Regions from separate parts of the Telluria sp. RT2P19 genome, predicted to be linked through region 2. Evidence: predicted binding sites of a transcription regulator. Region 2 holds the regulator's gene; each other region holds the start of a gene.
The links. Region 2 encodes sigma-54, which starts transcription at its own class of promoters, with help from an activator protein. Its sites were predicted from a motif close to TGGCANGNAANCTGCTTT; they were not measured.
Positions count from the first base shown of each region.

Region 1: the regulator sigma-54 is predicted to act here: its motif matches at 3,662-3,679, upstream of AC56KW_RS20660 (circularly permuted type 2 ATP-grasp protein).
Region 3: the regulator sigma-54 is predicted to act here: its motif matches at 3,903-3,920, upstream of AC56KW_RS23425 (CmpA/NrtA family ABC transporter substrate-binding protein).

Region 1 covers NZ_JCASIL010000019.1:49,547-55,744, reverse strand. The annotation lists gene AC56KW_RS20670 (circularly permuted type 2 ATP-grasp protein) at 1-140, opposite strand, end outside; gene AC56KW_RS20665 (transglutaminase family protein) at 178-3,537, opposite strand; gene AC56KW_RS20660 (circularly permuted type 2 ATP-grasp protein) at 3,703-5,115, shown strand; gene AC56KW_RS20655 (alpha-E domain-containing protein) at 5,117-6,142, shown strand.
Region 2 covers NZ_JCASIL010000020.1:15,658-21,855, forward strand. The annotation lists gene hprK (HPr(Ser) kinase/phosphatase) at 1-318, shown strand, start outside; gene rapZ (RNase adapter RapZ) at 389-1,267, shown strand; gene AC56KW_RS20990 (DUF5694 domain-containing protein) at 1,294-2,364, opposite strand; gene AC56KW_RS20995 (enoyl-CoA hydratase/isomerase family protein) at 2,449-3,534, opposite strand; gene hpf (ribosome hibernation-promoting factor, HPF/YfiA family) at 3,658-4,017, opposite strand; gene AC56KW_RS21005 (RNA polymerase factor sigma-54) at 4,092-5,576, opposite strand; gene lptB (LPS export ABC transporter ATP-binding protein) at 5,588-6,198, opposite strand, start outside.
Region 3 covers NZ_JCASIL010000025.1:50,509-56,706, forward strand. The annotation lists gene AC56KW_RS23395 (methyl-accepting chemotaxis protein) at 1-1,190, shown strand, start outside; gene AC56KW_RS23400 (DUF3526 domain-containing protein) at 1,288-1,914, opposite strand; gene AC56KW_RS23405 (hypothetical protein) at 1,974-2,174, opposite strand; gene AC56KW_RS23410 (ATP-binding cassette domain-containing protein) at 2,265-2,609, opposite strand; gene AC56KW_RS23415 (hypothetical protein) at 2,793-3,164, opposite strand; gene AC56KW_RS23420 (hypothetical protein) at 3,183-3,377, opposite strand; gene AC56KW_RS23425 (CmpA/NrtA family ABC transporter substrate-binding protein) at 4,172-5,341, shown strand; gene ntrB (nitrate ABC transporter permease) at 5,371-6,198, shown strand, end outside.

The DNA.
Region 1 (6,198 bases), on a different contig from region 2:
TGGCGCATCATGGCGGGCGCCTCGTGCGCCAGGCTGTCCAGCAGCGCACGCCAGTGCGCGCGCGGCGCCTTGGCCGCGTCGAGCATTTCGTCGAAACTGTCCGGCGCGGCCAGGTAGTGGGCAAGTAGTTGATTCGGCATGAGGCGCTGCTGATGACTGGTGATGCAAAACGATAGGTTAGCTTGCCTGCCAGCGTAAATCTAGTGTCATAGGGAAACTCGGATTGAGTGGCTCCTTGTGCACCGTCATCGGACCCGGGGTGTGGCCATGCGGCCAGAAGCGCGCGAAGCGGCGCGCCTCGGCGGCATTCGCATTGACCGGCGAACCCGTTTCATTGCGTCCGCCGGGGTGCACCACGTGGTAGGTGCAGCCGCCGATCGCGCGTCCGTTCCAGGTGTCGACCAGGTCGAACACGAGCGGCGCCTGCACCTTGATGCTCGGATGCAGGGCCGACCAGGGGTTCCAGGCACGGAAGCGCACACCTGCCACATACTCGCCCGGCACGCCGGTCGGATGCAGCGGCAGCATGCGGCCGTTGCAGGCCACCACGTGGCGGCCATCGGTCAGCCCGCGCACCAGCAGCTGCATGCGTTCGACCGACGAATCGACGTAGCGCGCGGTACCGCCGGCGGAGACTTCCTCGCCCAGCACGTTCCACGGCTCGATCGCCTGGCGCAGCTCCATTTCCACGCCTTCGTAGGTGACGGTGCCGAAGCGCGGGAAGCGGAACTCGACGAACGGCTCGAACCAGTGGTCTTCGAAGGCGTAGCCGGCCGCGCGCAGGTCGCGTGCGACGTCGCGGATATCCTGGGCGACGAAGTGGGGCAGCATCCAGCGGTCGTGCAGGGCCGTGCCCCAGTGCACCAGCCTGGCCTGGCAGGGCGCGCGCCAGAACTGCGCGACCAGGGCCCGCAACAACAGCATTTGCAGCAGGCTCATACGCTCGTGCGGCGGCATTTCGAAGGCGCGGAATTCCACCAGGCCCAGGCGGCCGGTCGGGCCGTCCGGCGAATACAGCTTGTCGATCGAGAACTCGGCGCGGTGCGTATTGCCGGTCAGGTCGACCAGCAGGTTGCGCAGCAGGCGGTCGACCATCCACGGCTTGTCGCCCGGATGCAGGGTCGGCAGCACCTGGTCCATTTGCTGGAATGCGATCGCCAGCTCGTACAGATTGTCGTCGCGCGCCTCGTCGACCCGCGGCGCCTGGCTGGTCGGCCCGATGAAGGTGCCCGAGAACAGGTAAGACAAGGCCGGATGGATCTGCCAGTAGATGATCAGGCTCTTGAGCAGGTCGGGACGGCGCAGCATCGGGCTGTCGTCGACGCTGGCCCCACCGAGGGTGGCGTGGTTGCCGCCGCCGGTACCGGTGTGGCGGCCATCGTGCATGAATTTCTCGGTGCCCAGGCGCGTCAGGCGTGCTTCCTGGTAGAGGGTCGTCACGTTGTGCACCAGCTCGCTCCACGAGGCGGCCGGATGGATATTGACTTCGATGACGCCCGGGTCGGGCGTGACGCTGAGCAGCTTGATGCGCGGGTCGCGCGGCGGCGCATAGCCCTCGATCCGCAGCTTCATCTTGAGCTTGGCGGCGGTGGTCTCGATCGCGCCGACCAGCGCCAGGTAATCCTCGATGCGTTTTTGCGGCGGCATGAACACGTACAGGCGCCCGCCCCGCACTTCGACGCACAGCGCGGTATGGATCACGTCGCGCGCCGCCGGCTCGGGTGGCGCGGCGGGCGTGGCCGGCTTGCCTGTCCTGGCGGTCTTGTCCGCCGACTTGCCGGCGGCCAGGCCCAGCACCGGGCGCCGGTCCTTTTTCGCCGCCGGCAGGGCTGCGCGCGGCGCGAACGGATCGACATCGAAGCCGGGATCGCGCTCCTCGGGCAGCACCCACGGCAACGTGGCCAGCGGCAGGCGCAGGCCGATCGGCGAGTCGCCCTCGAGCAGGTACAGGTTTTCGCGCCGCAGCGGCCAGGGCGAGGTACGCCAGCTGCTGCCGAGCATGACCGCGGGGTCGTAGTCCCTGGCCTGCAGCGGCAGCACGTAGCCGGCCACTTGGCCCAGGCCGCGCTCGAGCAGGCGCGCCAGCCGGCGCCGTTCCTCCGGCGCGTTCAGGTCGGCCCGCAAGGGGTCGAGGTTGCGCGGCAGCGCCTGCTCGCGCTGGGCCTGCAGCAGCACGTCTTCATAGGCCGGGATGGCGCTGCCCGCCGGCAGGCCGAGCGACTTGACCAGCTCGGCGATGAAGCGGCCGGCTTCCTCGCCGCCATAGCCATCGTCGACATGCTCGTCCGAGAACAGGGACGGATCGAGCCAGATCGGCTGGCCATCGACGCGCCAGAAGATGTTGAGCGCCCAGCGCGGCAGGGGCTCGCCCGGATACCATTTGCCCTGGCCGTAGTGCAGCATGCCGCCCGGCGCGAAGTGGTTTTTCAAACGGTGCAGCAGGTTGCCGGCCAGTTCGCGCTTCTTGTCGCCGTGCGCCAGGGTATTCCATTCGGGACCATCCATGTCGTCGATCGAGACGAAGGTGGGCTCGCCCCCCTGGGTCAGGCGCACGTCCTGGGCCAGCAGATCGGCATCGACCTGCTGGCCCAGGCGGTCGATGGCCTGCCAGTCGGCCTCGCTATACGGCTTGGTCACGCGCGGATCTTCATGGATGCGGGTGATCGTCATCTCGTGGACGAAGGTGACCTCGGCCTTGTCGCTGAACCCCGTCACCGGCGCCGCCGACGACGGCAGTGCGGTACAGGCGAGCGGAATATGGCCTTCGCCCGCCAGCATGCCCGACGTCGGATCGAGCCCGATCCAGCCGGCGCCGGGGATATATACCTCGGTCCAGGCGTGCAGGTCGGTGAAGTCCTCCAGGGGACCGCTCGGACCGTCGAGCGCTTCCTGGTCGGCCCGCAGCTGGATCAGGTAGCCCGAGACGAAACGCGCCGCCAGCCCCATCTCGCGCAGGATCTGCACCAGCAGCCAGCCAGTGTCGCGGCACGAGCCGGAACACTTTTCCAGCGTGTCTTCGGGCGTCTGCACGCCGGGTTCCATCCGCAACAGATAGGCGATATCGCGCTGCAGGCGCTGGTTGATGGCCACCAGGAAGTCGTTGGTGTTCATCGGCTGCGCCAGCAGCTCGCGCCGCGCCGCGTCCACCCAGGCCAGCAGGCGGGGACCCGGCGGCTCGGCCTGGGCGTAGGCGCTCAGCTCCGCCTTCAGTTGCTCCGGATAGGCGAAAGGGAAGTTTGCGGCATAGCTTTCGATGAAAAAATCGAAGGGATTGATGACGGTCATGTCGGCGACCAGGTCGACCGTGAACTCGAGCGTATCCGTTTTTTCCGGGAAGACGAAGCGGCCGATGTAGTTGCCGTACGGGTCTTGCTGCCAATTGATGAAATGCGCTTGCGGTAGCACCGACAGCGAATACGACAGGATCGGCGTGCGCGCATGCGGCGCCGGACGCAGGCGCACTTCATGCGGCGACAGGGCGACTTGCCGGTCATAGCGGTAACTGGTCTTGTGGTGCAGCGCGATACGGATAGCCATGCAAAAGTGCCTTTATAGGGAAGATCACCAACGATACCAGTCTGATCGGCGGGTGCCTGTTTCAACAGTATTTAAGCATGATTCGTACCCGCAATATAATGCGATCGTGCGGCATCGCCCCAGCTGGCACGTTTCTTGATTGCACTTATGTCACTGGAGGATCCGATGCCGAATTTTTATGATGAAATGTATTCCGCTGCGGCAACTGCACGCCCTCACTACGACGCATTTGCCCGGTGGCTTGCCCTGCAGCCGCCGCACCTGATCGCGCAAAAGCGGGCCGAAGCCGAACTGACTTTCCAGCGCGTGGGAATCACCTTCGCGGTCTATGGCGACAACGCCGGCAAGGAACGCCTGATCCCGTTCGACATCATCCCGCGCGTGATCGACGCCGCCGAATGGGCCCGGCTGCAGGCCGGCCTGGTGCAGCGGGTGACGGCACTGAACCGCTTCCTGCACGATGTCTACCATGAGCAGAACATCCTGAAGGCGGGCATCATCCCGGCCGAACAGATCCTGGACAACGCCCAGTACCGGCCCGCCATGCAGGGCGTCAAGATGCCTTCCGATATCTACGCCCATATCGCCGGGGTCGACATCGTGCGCGCCGGCGAGGGCGAGTTCTACGTCCTGGAAGACAATCTGCGGGTGCCTTCGGGCGTGTCGTACATGCTGGAAAACCGCAAGATGATGATGCGGCTGTTCCCGGCGCTGTTCGCGAGCAACCGCGTGGCGCCGGTCGAGCACTATCCCGACCTGCTGCTCGACAACCTGCGCACCGTGGCGCCGCACAGTCCGGGCGACCCGACCGTGGTCGTGCTCACGCCCGGCATGCACAACTCGGCCTATTTCGAGCATGCCTTCCTGGCCCAGCAGATGGGCGTGGCGCTGGTGCAGGGGCAAGACCTGTATGTGAGCGACGACACTGTGTACATGCGCACCACGCGCGGGCCGAAGCAGGTCGACGTCATCTATCGCCGCATCGACGACGACTACCTCGACCCACGCGCCTTCCGCGCCGAGTCCACCCTGGGCGTGCCGGGCCTGCTCGACGCGGTGCGTGCCGGCCGGGTCGGCCTGGCCAACGCCATCGGCACCGGGGTGGCCGACGACAAGTCGATTTATCCGTATGTCCCGGACATGATCGAGTTCTACCTGGGCGAACAGCCGATCCTCAACAACGTGCCGACCTACCAGTGCAGGAAGAAAGAAGATCTCGCCTACACCCTGTCCAGGCTGCCCGAACTGGTGGTCAAGGAAGTGCACGGCGCCGGCGGCTACGGCATGCTGGTCGGGCCGGCCTCGACCCACGCCGAGATCGAGGCCTTCCGCGCGCGCCTGCTGGCCAATCCCGACGGCTATATCGCCCAGCCCACGCTTGCGCTGTCGGCTTGCCCCACCTATGTCGAAGCGGGCATCGCGCCGCGCCACATCGACCTGCGGCCCTTCGTCTTGTCGGGCAAGACCGTGTCGATGGTGCCGGGAGGCCTGACCCGGGTGGCGCTGCAGGAGGGCTCGCTGGTAGTCAATTCGTCGCAGGGCGGCGGCACCAAAGACACCTGGATACTGGAGAACTAGCATGTTGAGCCGCACCGCAGATCATTTGTTCTGGATGGCCCGTTATACCGAGCGGGCCGAAAACACGGCCCGCATGCTCGATGTCCGGGTCCAGTATTCGCTGATGCCGCAGTCGGCGCAAGCCGAGCAGCAGGGCTGGCGCAGCATGCTGGCCGTGTCCGAGCTGGAATCGCAGTTCGAGGCCAAGTATCCGGCGCTCACGCAGAAGGACGTGATCGATTTCATGGTCCGCGATCCGGACAACCTGTCCTCGATCACCAGCTGCCTGCGCGCGGCGCGCGAGAATGCGCGCGCCGTGCGCGGGGCCCTGACCACCGAGGTATGGGAAACCGAAAACACGACCTGGCTGATGCTGCAGCAGCACCTCAAGAAACGCACCTTCGAGCACGATCCGGGCCAGTTCCTGGAATGGGTCAAGTACCGTTCGCACCTGTCGCGCGGCGTCACGCTGGGCACCATGTTCCAGGACGAGGCGTTCAATTTCATCCGCCTCGGCACCTTCCTGGAACGAGCCGACAATACGGCGCGTATTCTCGACGTCAAGTTCAGGTCCCAGGCGTCCGATCCGATCCAGGCCGGGACGCAGGCGGAGTTCTACCAGCTTGCGGCGCTGCTGCGCTCGGTCTCTGCCTTCGAGATCTACCGCAAGGTCTACCGCGACGCCATCACGCCGAAGCGGGTGGCCGAGCTCTTGATACTGCAGGAGAAAATGCCGCGCTCGCTGGTGGCGTGCATCGCCGCCGTGGTCGCCAACCTGAAGGACGTACGCAATGCGCAGTCGCACGACACCGAGCGCCTGGCCGTGGAACTGTACGCCATGCTGCAATCGGCCCCGATCGGCGACATCCTCGAAGAAGGCCTGCACGAATTCCTGACCCGCTTCCTGGCGTCGGTCGACGCACTGGGCAACGGCATCAGCCGCGACTTCCTGATCCCGATCGAACCGGCCTTGCCTGAAGAAGGACCGACCCAGTCCCAGACGCAGACCCTGTCCGGGATGACGCAAACCCAGACCCAGACCGCGTGACGGGGCGCACCAGCATATCGCGCGTCGCACCGTTTTGAGGAAAACGGCGGCGCGCG
Region 2 (6,198 bases):
GTGCGCGGCCTGGGCCTGCTGGACATCAAGGCGATCTTCGGCGAGACGGCGGTGCGGCGCAAGATGCGGCTGAAACTGATCGTGCACCTGGTCAAGCGCGGCGCGCTGGACGAAGAGGTCGAGCGCCTGCCCTTCCACTTCCCGACCGAGGACGTGCTGGGCCTGCCGATCCGCAAGGTCGTCATTCCCGTGGCGGCCGGCCGCAACATCGCGGTGCTGCTCGAGGCCGCGGTGCGCAACACGATCCTGCAACTGCGCGGCATCGACACGCTGCAGGAATTCATGGAGCGCCAGCGCCAGGCGATGAGCGCGGATTGACCGCGGGCTGAACCGCTGCCGAAGAGACCGGCCGTGTGCCATCGCCCTGCGGTTGCGGTATCATCGCCGCATGCACATCGTCCTCATCACCGGCATCTCGGGCTCGGGCAAGTCCGTGGCCCTGAATGTTCTTGAAGACGCGGGTTACTACTGCGTCGACAACCTGCCGCCGGCCCTGCTGCCGGCCCTCGTCAATACAGTCAACGAGTCCGGCACCGCCAAGATGGCGGTCTCGGTCGACGCGCGCAGCGCCGAATCGCTGGTCGAACTGCCGGTGAGCGTATGTCGCCTGCGCGAGGACGGCCACGCGGTCAAGGTCATGTTCCTGACCTCGAGCACGCATTCGCTGGTCGCGCGTTTTTCCGAGACGCGGCGCAGCCACCCGCTGTCGCACGAACTGCGGCCGGGCGAGAACCCGGCTTCGCGCCGTACCCTCATCGAGTGCATCGCCGAAGAGCGCGAGCGCCTGTCGTCGATCGAGAACCTGGGCCATGTGATCGATACCTCGGAGCTGTCGGCCAACAAGCTGCGCGGCTGGATCAAGGAGCTGGCCGAGGTCGACCACGCGCCGCTGACGCTGTTCTTCGAATCGTTCGCGTTCAAGGTCGGCGTGCCGCTCGACGCCGACTTCGTGTTCGACGTGCGCGCGATCCCGAACCCGTATTACGACCTGGCCCTGCGGCCCCTCACCGGCAGGGATCAGCCGGTGATCGACTTCCTCGACACCCAGCCGAGCGCGATCGAGATGCTGGCCGATATCCGCAGCTTCGTGGCCAAGTGGCTGCCATCGTTCAAGACCGATAACCGCAGCTACCTGACGGTGGCGGTGGGCTGCACCGGCGGCCAGCACCGCTCGGTGTACATGGCCGAGCATCTCGGCGCGCACTTCGCCGAGACCGAGCGCGTGATCGTACGGCACCGGGAGCAGCCGAAGCATCCGGCTGCCTAGCACCTGCTCCGGTAGATTTCCAGTTTCTACCGCAGCACCTGCATTGCATCCACGATGCGCAGATCGTGCATCTGGTGCAGGTAGGCTTCCAGGTAGCCCTTGTGCGAAGCGCCCACGATGACCAGCATGCGCTCGCCCGGCCGTTCGGTCATCACGTCGCGGATATTGGCGGCCATGCGCAGGTTGCGCGTTTCCCAGTACCCCAGATACTTGCGGCCCAAGCGCTGCGGCGACGATTCGTTCATGGCGGCGCCGAAGTCGCTTTCGAAGACGAGCACTCCCTGGCCGGGCGCATTCTCGGCGCGGTACAGCGCCAGCACGCCTTCGGGGCTGCCCAACCCTTCGTTCAAGACCTTGTCCGCCTGCGCGCGCTTCTTGTTGGCCGGGTTATCCCAGATTGTATTGAAGGCCTCGATGATCGCCTGGCGGTCCTTGATCGGGCGGTCCGCCGTGTGGTCATCCATCGGATACACGCGCTCGTGGCCCAGGCGCGCGGCCAGGCGCGCGGCGATCATCAGGCTTTCGCTGACGCGCGTCTCGGACTTCTGCAGCTGGGCGACCAGCGCGGCATCGAGTCCGTCGCCCACGCGCTGCTCGGCGGCCGGCAGGCGCAGCCATTGGACGAAGGCCGACGCGGGTTCGCCGCCTGCAAGGAACAGGGCCGCCAGGCGACGCCGTTGCGCGGGGCTCGGCGCGTCCGGCCAGGAGGCCAGCAGCTTCTCGTACGCATCTGTGGCGGCGGCGACATCGAGCCCGGTGGCCGCCCGGGCTGGCGCAGGATCCCAGCAATAGCTGTCGATGGAGTCCTTGTAGCGCGCCTGGTAAGCGCGCATGAAGTCGCACTGTGGCCCGGACAGCGCTTCAATGGCGATCGCCTGCGGCTTCCAGGCGGCAAGCCGGTCGTTCACGAGGGTCAGGCTCGATTGCCTGAAGGTCTTCGGCAGTTGCGACAGATGGGACGAGCCGAGCACCAGCACTTCGGTCGCCCCTCCCGCCGCCGGGCCCTTGAGCCGGCTCGGATCGAAGTCGGGCCGGTGGTCCTGCGCGGCGACGCCGCCGCACAAGGTCATCGAGATCAGCAAGGCACGCAGGCGCATCGGTCTTCCTTTCACATCATGAAGGACTGATGGTCACACCTCATCGATACGGTGTCACGCAAAAATGGATATGCATGGGAGCGTTTATGCGAGATGCCTGAGCGGATGCGCGTGGTCCGGCCATACCGGCGCGAAGAAGCGCGCCACCATCTCGGGCGTGACCTGCTCGAGGGATGGGGGATTCCATTGCGGCGCATTGTCCTTGTCGATCACCAGCGCGCGTACCCCTTCCAGCACTTCGCCATGCTCGAAATTGCGGCGCACCAGCGAGCGCTCCATGCGCAGGCAGTCGGCCACGGACAGTTGGGCGCCGCGCGCCAGCAGCTCGTGGGTCACGCACATCATCAGGGGCGAGCGCTGGCGCATCGCCGCCAGGGCCTTTTGCGCGAACGGCGTCTCGTCGGGTTCGAGCGAAGCCATGATCGCGGCGACCGACGCCGCGCCGAAGTGCGTATCGATCAGTGCACGCCGGGCCTGCAGTTCGCTTTCGCCTGCCGCTTGCGCGAACGGCGCGGCGAAGGCGCGGATCGCGGCGGGCAGTTCGGCGCCGCCCGTCGCCTGGATCAGTGCGTTCAAGGCCGGCAGCTCGGCGCTTGGCACGAACACGTCGGCCAGGCCCACGTACAGCGCGTCGGCGGCGCCGATCGTCAGGCCGGTCAAGCCCAGGTAGTTGCCGAGCTGTCCCGGCGCATGCGACAGGAAATGGCTGCCGCCGACATCCGGGAACAGGCCGATGTTCACTTCGGGCATGGCCATCCTGGTGCGCTCGGTCACGATGCGCAGCCCGCAATCCGGGCCGCCCTGGGCGATGCCCATGCCGCCGCCCATCACGACGCCGTCCATGATGGCGATATAGGGCTTCGGATAGAAATGGATCAGGTGGTTCAGCGCGTATTCTTCGGTGAAGAAATCCTCGAGCAGCGCGCTGCCGCCCATCGGACCCGCATGGCCGACTTCATGGAAGAAGCGGATGTCGCCGCCTGCGCACAAGGCCTTTTCGCTGCTGCTGGTGAGCATGACCGCGTCGACTTGCGGGTTGGCCTGCCAGACAAGCAGGATGTCGGTCAGCGCGCGCACCATCGCGAGCGACAGCGAATTGAGCGCCTTCGGACGGTCGAGGGTGATGATGCCGGTGCGGTTGGCGATGCTGGTCAGGACGTGGTCGGTCATGGCGTGGTCGGTAATGGAGAGAGATGCATTTTACCGAACACGCGACGCGCGTCATACCGGGAAGCCGGATGCAAAAAGGGCGTCCCCTTAGACGCCCTTAGCTAGTGTGAGCCCTGCGCCTGATCAGGCGACAGCGGCGTCTTCGCCGCCGTTTTCCGGCAGGCGTTTGATCGAAGTACGGCTATGGTCCTTCAGTTGCTGCTTGTGTTTCAGGATTTGACGGTCCAGCTTATCCATCAGCGTGTCGATCGCGGCGTACAGGTCTTGCGCGACGCTTGCCACATGCAGGGTCTTGCCCGATACCTGCACGTTGATCTCTGCTTTCTGCCTTTTTTCTTTTTCAGTGAGGTTGTCGACGGCCAGGAAGACGTGGGTGTCGATCACCTGGTCGAAATGGCGAATGATGCGCTCGAGCTTATTCTGAACGTATTCACGGATGGCGGGGGTTACTTCGAGATGATGGCCACTGATTGTGAGGTTCATACACACTCCTTTGAAAATGTTGCACCGTGTGGGCCACAGGACGCGACAAGGCACGATGTCTGTGGACGGCGCAGTTACAAGGACTTGCGGAGGCTTACAGGGGGTATCTTGAGGGCTTCACGGTATTTTGCAACCGTGCGGCGCGCGATGACCATGCCTTGTTCCCCGAGCATCTCCGCGATCTTGCTGTCGGATAAAGGGTTCCTAGGGTCTTCTGCTCCTGTCAATTGTGCGATGAGCGCACGTATTGCCGTCGAGGATGCTTCGCCTCCCGCCTCGGTGGCAACGTGGCTGCCGAAGAAATACTTCAACTCAACCATGCCGTGCGGGGTCAGCATATATTTTTGAGTTGTGACACGAGAAATTGTGCTCTCGTGTAGGCCTAGTGTATCAGCAATCTCACGTAAAACAAGGGGCCGCATGGCAACCGCGCCGTGCGAGAAAAAGTTGCGCTGGCGCTCGACAATCGCCTCCGCCACACGGAGGATGGTGTCGAAACGCTGGCGCATATTCTTGATGAGCCACTTCGCTTCTTGCAGCTGCGCGCCCATCTGCGCCTCGCTCTTGCCCTGTTTGAGCAGGTTCGCGTACAGGCTGTTGACGCGCAGGCGCGGCATCACGTCCGGGTTCAACGTGACAGCCCAGCCGCTCTTGGAACGGCGCACGATCACGTCCGGCACCACGTAGTCGGACAGGTTCGATGCGAAGGCGGCGCCCGGATGCGGATTGCACTGGCGGACCACGGCCTGCACCTCGCGCAGGTCTTCGTCGTCGCAGTCGAGCGCTTTTTTGAGCTTGCTGTATTCGCGCTGGGCGAACCAGCTCAGGTAACCCTCGACGATGGTGAGCGCCATGCGCCGCGTGACCATCGGCACGCCGGGCATGCGCCGGATCTGCAGCGCCAGGCATTCGGCCGCGCTGCGCGCGCCGACGCCCACCGGGTCCATGCTCTGCACCAGCGCCAGCGCGCAGCGCAGCTCGTCGATCTCGATCTCGAGTTCTTCGGGCAGACGGGCGTGGATCTCGTCGAGTGGTTCCTCGAGGTAGCCGTTGTCGTCGAGCGCATCGATCACCAGCTCGGCCAGCGCCCGGTCGCGCGCCGACAAGGTGGCTTCGCGCACCTGTTCCATCAGGTGCTCGCGCAAGGTGATGGCGCAGGCCTCCAGCTGCGGGCGGCCGTCTTCATCCTCGCCGCCACTGCCCGACGATACCGAACCGCCATCGCTCCAGTCGGCGTCGCCACGGTCGCCATCGGCGGCGCCATCGAAGCCTTCGGCCTCGCCTGCCGGCGCTGGCGCCTCCTGTCCCTCGGCCTGCTGGCCGGGCGCGGACGGCGCTTCGCCATTGGCCGGCGCGTTGTTGATGGCGCCATCGGCCAGCAAGCGCACCGAGCGGTCGAGCGGATCGTCGAGCCGTTCCAGCAAGGGGTTATCGCCCAGTATCTGCTCGATCTCCTGGTGCAGTTCGAGTGTCGACAGCTGCAGCAGGCGGATCGATTGCTGCAATTGCGGCGTGAGCGCCAGGTGCTGCGATGTGCGAAGTTGCAGGGACTGTTTCATCTAGGTGTCGCTCACATGCGGAAGTGTTCACCCAGGTACACGCGGCGCACCGACTCGTCGGCGATGATGTCGTCAGGGCGGCCCGATGCCAGCACGGCGCCCTGGTTGATGATGTAGGCGCGGTCGCAGATGCCGAGCGTCTCGCGCACGTTGTGGTCGGTGATCAGGACGCCGATCTTGCGCTCCTTCAGGAAGCGCACGATGCGCTGGATCTCGATCACGGCGATCGGATCGACGCCGGCGAATGGCTCGTCGAGCAGCACGAAGCGCGGATTGGTCGCCAGCGCGCGCGCGATTTCCACGCGGCGGCGCTCGCCGCCCGACAGCGACAAGGCCGGATTTTCGCGCAGCTTCTCGATCTGCAGGTCGGCCAGCAGGGTGTCGAGGCGCGCGTTGATCTGGTCTTTCGACAGCGGCTTGCCGTTGTCCTTCTGCAGTTCGAGCACGGCGCGGATGTTCTCTTCGACCGTCAGCTTGCGAAACACCGACGCCTCTTGCGGCAGGTAGGACAGGCCCAGCACCGCGCGGCGGTGGATCGGCAGGCTCGTGATGTCGGTACCGTTGATGTCGATCGAACCGGCATCCGACGGCACCAGGCCGACGATCATGTAGAACGACGTCG
Region 3 (6,198 bases), on a different contig from region 2:
TGGTGCGCGCGGTCTGCCTGGGCGGCCTGGTGTTCGGCCTGGTCATGGCCGCCTTCGTCGGCTGGGTGCTGGTGCGCGCCATCGTGCGTCCGCTGGAGCAGGCGGTCGCGATCGCCGGCGCGGTTGCCAAGGGCGACCTGACCCAGAACATCGAAGTGACCTCGAACGACGAGACGGGCCGCCTGCTCAAGGCGCTCAAGGAGATGAACGATTCGCTGGTGAAGATCGTCAGCCAGGTTCGCACCGGCACCGACAATATCGCCACTGCCTCGAGCCAGATCGCGGCCGGCAACCTCGACCTCTCGTCGCGCACCGAGCAGCAGGCCGGTTCGCTGGAAGAAACCGCTTCGTCGATGGAAGAACTGACCTCGACCGTCAAACAGAATGCGGATAACGCACGCCAGGCCAACGCCCTGGCCACCTCGGCCTCGGAAGTGGCGGGCAAGGGCGGCGCGGTGGTCGAGCAGGTGGTGCAGACGATGGGTGCGATCAACGCTTCGGCAACCCGCATCGTGGACATCATCGCCGTCATCGACGGTATCGCGTTCCAGACCAATATCCTGGCGCTGAATGCGGCCGTCGAGGCGGCGCGCGCCGGCGAGCAGGGCCGCGGTTTCGCGGTGGTGGCGGGCGAGGTGCGCAGCCTGGCCCAGCGCAGCGCGGCGGCGGCCAAGGAAATCAAGCTCCTGATCGACGATTCGGTCGACAAGGTGCACCACGGTTCCGAACTGGTCGACCGCGCCGGTTCGACGATGGCCGAGATCGTGCAGAGCGTGAACCGGGTGACCGATATCATGGCCGAGATCACCGCCGCCAGCCAGGAACAGACCGCCGGCATCGAGCAGATCAACGGCGCCGTGGCGCAGATGGACCAGGTGACCACGCAGAACGCGGCGCTGGTCGAAGAAGCGTCGGCGGCGGCAGCCTCGCTGCAGGAAGAAGCGACGGCGCTGGCGCAGACCGTGGGCGCGTTCAAGCTGGCCAATGCGGTTACCAGCCGCGCCAGCGTGGCGCCGCCGCGGGTGACGACGACCTTGCCGGCGGTGGTGGCGAAGGCGCCTGTAAAATCGGCGGCAAAACCGGCGGCCAAGGCGGCGCCGGCCGCGCCGAAGGCGCAAGCGCCTGCGGCTGCTGCGAAGTCGAAGAAAGCTGAAACCGCGGACGTTGGCGACGGTTGGGAAGAGTTCTGATGTAGCGGAAAGCCGGCCAGTGGCTTCCCTTGGCTTTTTTATTGAGTCAGCAGTACGGCGTTCCCGCCTTGATCAGCAGCGTGTCGTAGCGGGTTAGTCAGCAGCACCTCGTCCCCCGCGCAGGCGGGGACGACGTTTTTGGGGGCAACGAATAGGTCGTCAGCGTGGGGTGCGCAGGGTGCTTGGCCCGATCGCCAGCAGCGCCAGCGCCACGATGCCCGGCGCCACGATGCCCAGCGCCGGTAAATGGCCAACCGGCAGACGGATCGGCGCGCCGCCACATGCGCATACCGCGGCAGTCTCGCCAGATCGGCCTGCGTAAACGCCCGGTCCTCGAACAGATGCGGATAGAAGAATCGCACTGCGCGTGATACGCGGCGATCCGGTCCTGGTAAGCCAGTTGCGCCGCCAGGTCGGAATCGGCCAGCCGGTGCAGCAGCACCTGCACGTTCACCGCCGCCAGCACCAATCCGACGCGCGCCGTCCAGTCTTCGCGCGAGCGCATGCTGGCGCGGTACTGCGCCACATCCGCCGCCACCGCATCGTCGCCCGCCTGGTGCATCGCGCAATACCACTTCCAATGGAAGCGCCCTTCGACCGGCGCCGTGGTGTTCCATTCCGGGTGGCTCATGAAGAACTTGGCAAAGGTCCCCGGTTGCGCAATGTCCCCGCCCGCGTGCACCGCCTGGCGCTGGGCCGGCGCCAGTTCGACGCCTGTGGACACCGGCGCCAGGCGCGCGATGGCGGCCTCGGCCAGGGTCGGCAGGATCGTCGTCAGGCCGATCAGGCCGGCCGGCAGGATCGCGGCGCGCTGCTCGAGGTACGGGCACGCGCGGCCACCAGGCTCGCCAGGCCGAACCAGAAGGCCGGATAGAGCGTTGCCACCAGCGCAATCGCAGCAGACCTCGCCAGGCCGGCGCCGGCCACCAGCGCGCCGCAGGCCAGCGGCAGCAGGGCGGCCAGCCACACCAGGACGAAGCGCAAGCCTGCCGCCGGCGCCAGGTATCGGCGGCGCCGATTGGGAGGGAGGGCAGCAGGCGCAGGCGGCCCGCTTCGCGCTCGCTCGACACCAGGTCATGCATCAGCGCGATCACGAACAGCGGCGCCAGGAACGCCAGCACGAAGGCGAAGTCGGCGCTCGGCGCCGCTGGCCGCGACTTCACCGCTGATCGGCCGCGCTCCAGAAAGCCGATGCGGTCGGCCCCTCAGCCGCGCCGAGCAGGTCGTGCGTGACCATGAAGATGGCGCTGCCGCGCGCACGCTAGCCTTGCAGCAGCGCGTTGAATTCGCTGCTTGCTTGGGATCGAGGCCGGTGGTGGGCTCGTCGAGCAGCAATACCGGCACCTGGCGCGTCATGGCCAGCGCGATCGCGACCTCCTGGCGCATGCCTATCGAATAGGAGTGATAGGCAACGGTCACGCCGCTGGCTTCCAGGGCAGGGGATGCATGGTCTTCGTGGTCCTTGGTGGTGGTGCCGAAACAGTGGGCGGCGCAGCCACAGACCGCCAGCCGGCAGCAGCAGCGCGCGCAGGATGCACGCCGCGCGCGAATGCGCGGCGTGCTCGCAGGCTGGAGGCGACCTGCGAGGAAATCAGGGACGGATCAGTGGCGCGGCGGCGCCTGGCGGGATGCGATCAGGTAGCGGCGCAGAACGACCGGCGCGGGGGGCGGCAGGCGTGCGAGGATGAAAGCGATGACGAGGAGGATCGCCAGCAGTTCTGGCGGCAGCGCGGGAAGGGCCGCGATGGAATGGGAAGCGATCTGGCAGCTGACGCAGCCGGACAGCTGCTCGGACAGGTCATGCTCGGGAAACGAGGCGCCCACCAGTTGCAGGACCAGGATGAGCGCGCACTGGCGGGCCAGCACGCGGCGCAGCGGTGTGCGAACTGCCGGCCACTGGTGGCCTGGAACTGCATGCGATCCCGGTCGACGATGATGCGGGGCGGTATAGCCCAGCGGCGATCGAATCGACAACCGGGTCGCATCCAGCGCTTATTCCAGGGCGATCAAGAGCGCGGTCAGGCCGATGCAGGCAGCGACGATGACGCCGATGCGGGTGCGCAGGCGACGACCGCTCGAGACGATATCTTTCGCGATGCCGCGTTTCGGGGCGCCTGGGTTGCTGCGGTCGACGGCGGTCGCGGCATGGATGGAAGAATGGTGGCGTTCGGTGTGTTCGGTGTTCATAGGTAGACTCCAGCGCCGTCTCGAAATAGAGAATGGCAAATAAATAAATGGCCGGCATGGGCCGGGCGGAATACGAATATGGTTCGACGTTCAGGCGCGTGCTGCGCGCTGGGCCGTAGCGGGAGCTGACTGACAACTGTACCGCGCCGCCGCACCGGTCAGGTGGCGTTGGAAGGAATGGAGCGGGCGATGGATGCGTGACATGCGGATGCCAGTACAAAGCGTCGAATTCGGGATCCGGGACGGTAACGAGGCACGCGAGCCTGGCTGCGTTCTGGACGTTATTTATTTTACATGTGCGCGACGTATATACAAGAGGCGCACGATTGACGCAATTGATGTTTTGAGGCGGCAACAATTGATCCTAGCATGTCGCGCGCATGAGCAGAAGGGCGCGTTCGCCAATATCGCATGACGCTTTACCGGTCGTCCAAAATGATGCGCTGCGCAATCGCAGTGCGCTGTTTGCGCCATTGGACGGTGCGTCGATGGGAGAGTTCCATGCGTCGCCCCTTGTGCGGCAGCTGGCACAAACATTGCGTATCAAGCATCAGCGCAACGGAGCGCTGCGGTGCCGCCAATGACGGTAGTGCCCATCAAGACAACGACGTCTACCGGAACATGAATGCGTTCATGTTGGGTACGCGTCTTTTTTTTTGCCTGACTACTTTGGGATTGCAATGAAAAATCAGAAGCTTGAAGCAAAGAGCGTAGCGACGGCGGGCGTTGACGAGGTCGATGTCGCGCGCAGGAAGGTGATCCGTGGTGCAGGTCTGGTGGCGGGAGGAAGCTTGATGGGGCTGGCGACAGGCGGCGTGTGGGCGGTGGGGTCGGACAAGCCGGAAAAAACCGAGATCAAGATCGGCTTCATTCCACTGACCGATTGCGCATCGGTGGTAATGGCCTCGGTGCTGGGATTCGACAAGAAATATGGCGTCAAGTTCGTGCTGAGCAAGGAAGCTTCGTGGGCCGGCGTGCGCGACAAGCTCGCCAATGGCGACCTGGACGCGGCCCACGTGCTGTACAGCCTGCTGTACGGCGTCCAGATGGGCATCGGCGGCCAGCGCAAGGACATGGCGATGCTGATGGGCCTGAACCACAACGGCCAGGCGATCACGCTGTCCAAGCAGTTGGCAACCAAAGGCGCGGTGGACGGCCAGTCTTTGGCCAAGCTGATGCGTACCGAGAAACGCGACTACACGTTCGCACAGACATTCCCGACCGGCACCCACGCCATGTGGCTCTATTACTGGCTGGCGGCCAACGGCATCGATCCGATGAGAGATGCCAAGGTCATCACCGTGCCGCCGCCGCAGATGGTGGCGAACATGCGGGTCGGGAATATGGACGGCTTCTGCGTGGGCGAACCGTGGGGCCACCGGGCCATCATGGACGGCATCGGCATCACCGCCGTGACGACCCAGGATATCTGGCGCGACCACCCCGAGAAGGTGCTGGGATCGACGCTGGAATTCGCCAGGAAGCACCCCAACACCTGCCGCGCGATGATGGCAGCGATCATCGAGGCCGGGCGCTGGATCGACGCCTCGATGGCCAACAAGAACAAGATGGCCGAGACCATCGCCGCCAAGTCCTACGTCAACACCAGCAAGGACGCGATCGACCAACGCATCATGGGCCGCTACCAGAATGGCCTGGGCAAGACCTGGGACGACCCGAATTCGATGAAGTTCTACAACGACGGTGCGGTCAATTTCCCTTATCTGTCGGACGGCATGTGGTTCATGACCCAGCATCGTCGCTGGGGCCTGCTGAAGCAGGATCCGGATTACCTGGCGGTGGCCTCCGCGGTCAACCAGGTCGCGTTGTACAAGGACGCGGCGACGCTGGCCAGGGCTCCGGTGCCGAGCAGTCCGATGCGTAGTTCAAAGCTGATGGACGGCAGCGTCTGGGACGGCAAGGATCCGAAAGCCTACGCCGCGTCGTTCAAGGTCAGGGTCTGATTTTCATCTTGTTTGAATAGGGGAATGCCATGAACGCTGTCCTGAAATCCGAACTCCACAAGCCGGCCGGTGGCGGCGCGACGATCGTGACGCTGCCGCTTGCGGTCGATGCCAGCGCCGCCAACGCCGCCAACGCCGCCAACGCCATAGCGCCGGTGCGCAGGCCGGCGCCGGGCGCGCATGGCGCGCACCTGTTTGCGCGGGCGGTCAAGGCGGTCTTGCCGCCGCTGGTGGGCATCGCCTTCGTCGTGCTGGTGTGGCAACTGATCGCGACCCGCAACGAGAGCTTCCCGTCGCCGCTGGTGACCTTCCAGGAGGCGCTCAAGCTGTTCGCCGATCCGTTCTATCACAACAGCCCGAACGACCAGGGCATCGGCTGGAACGTCCTGGCGTCGCTCAAGCGCGTCGCTGTCGGGTTCGGGCTGGCGGCGGCGGTCGGCATCCCGCTCGGCTTCGTGATCGGCCGCGTGAAATTCGTCGCGGGCATGTTCGGCCCGATCATCAGCCTGCTCAAACCCGTGTCGCCACTGGCCTGGCTGCCGATTGGCCTGCTGGTGTTCAAGTCGGCCGACCCGGCGGCGATCTGGTCGATCTTCATCTGCTCGATCTGGCCGATGATCATCAACACCGCGGTCGGCGTGCAGCGCGTGCCGCAGGACTACATGAACGTGGCGCGGGTGCTGAACCTGTCGGAATGGAAGATCCTGACCAAGATCCTGCTGCCTTCGGCGCTGCCCTACATCCTGACCGGCGTGCGCCTCGCCATCGGCACGGCCTGGCTGGTGATCGTGGCGGCCGAGATGCTGACCGGCGGCGTGGGCATCGGGTTCTGGGTGTGGGACGAGTGGAACAACCTG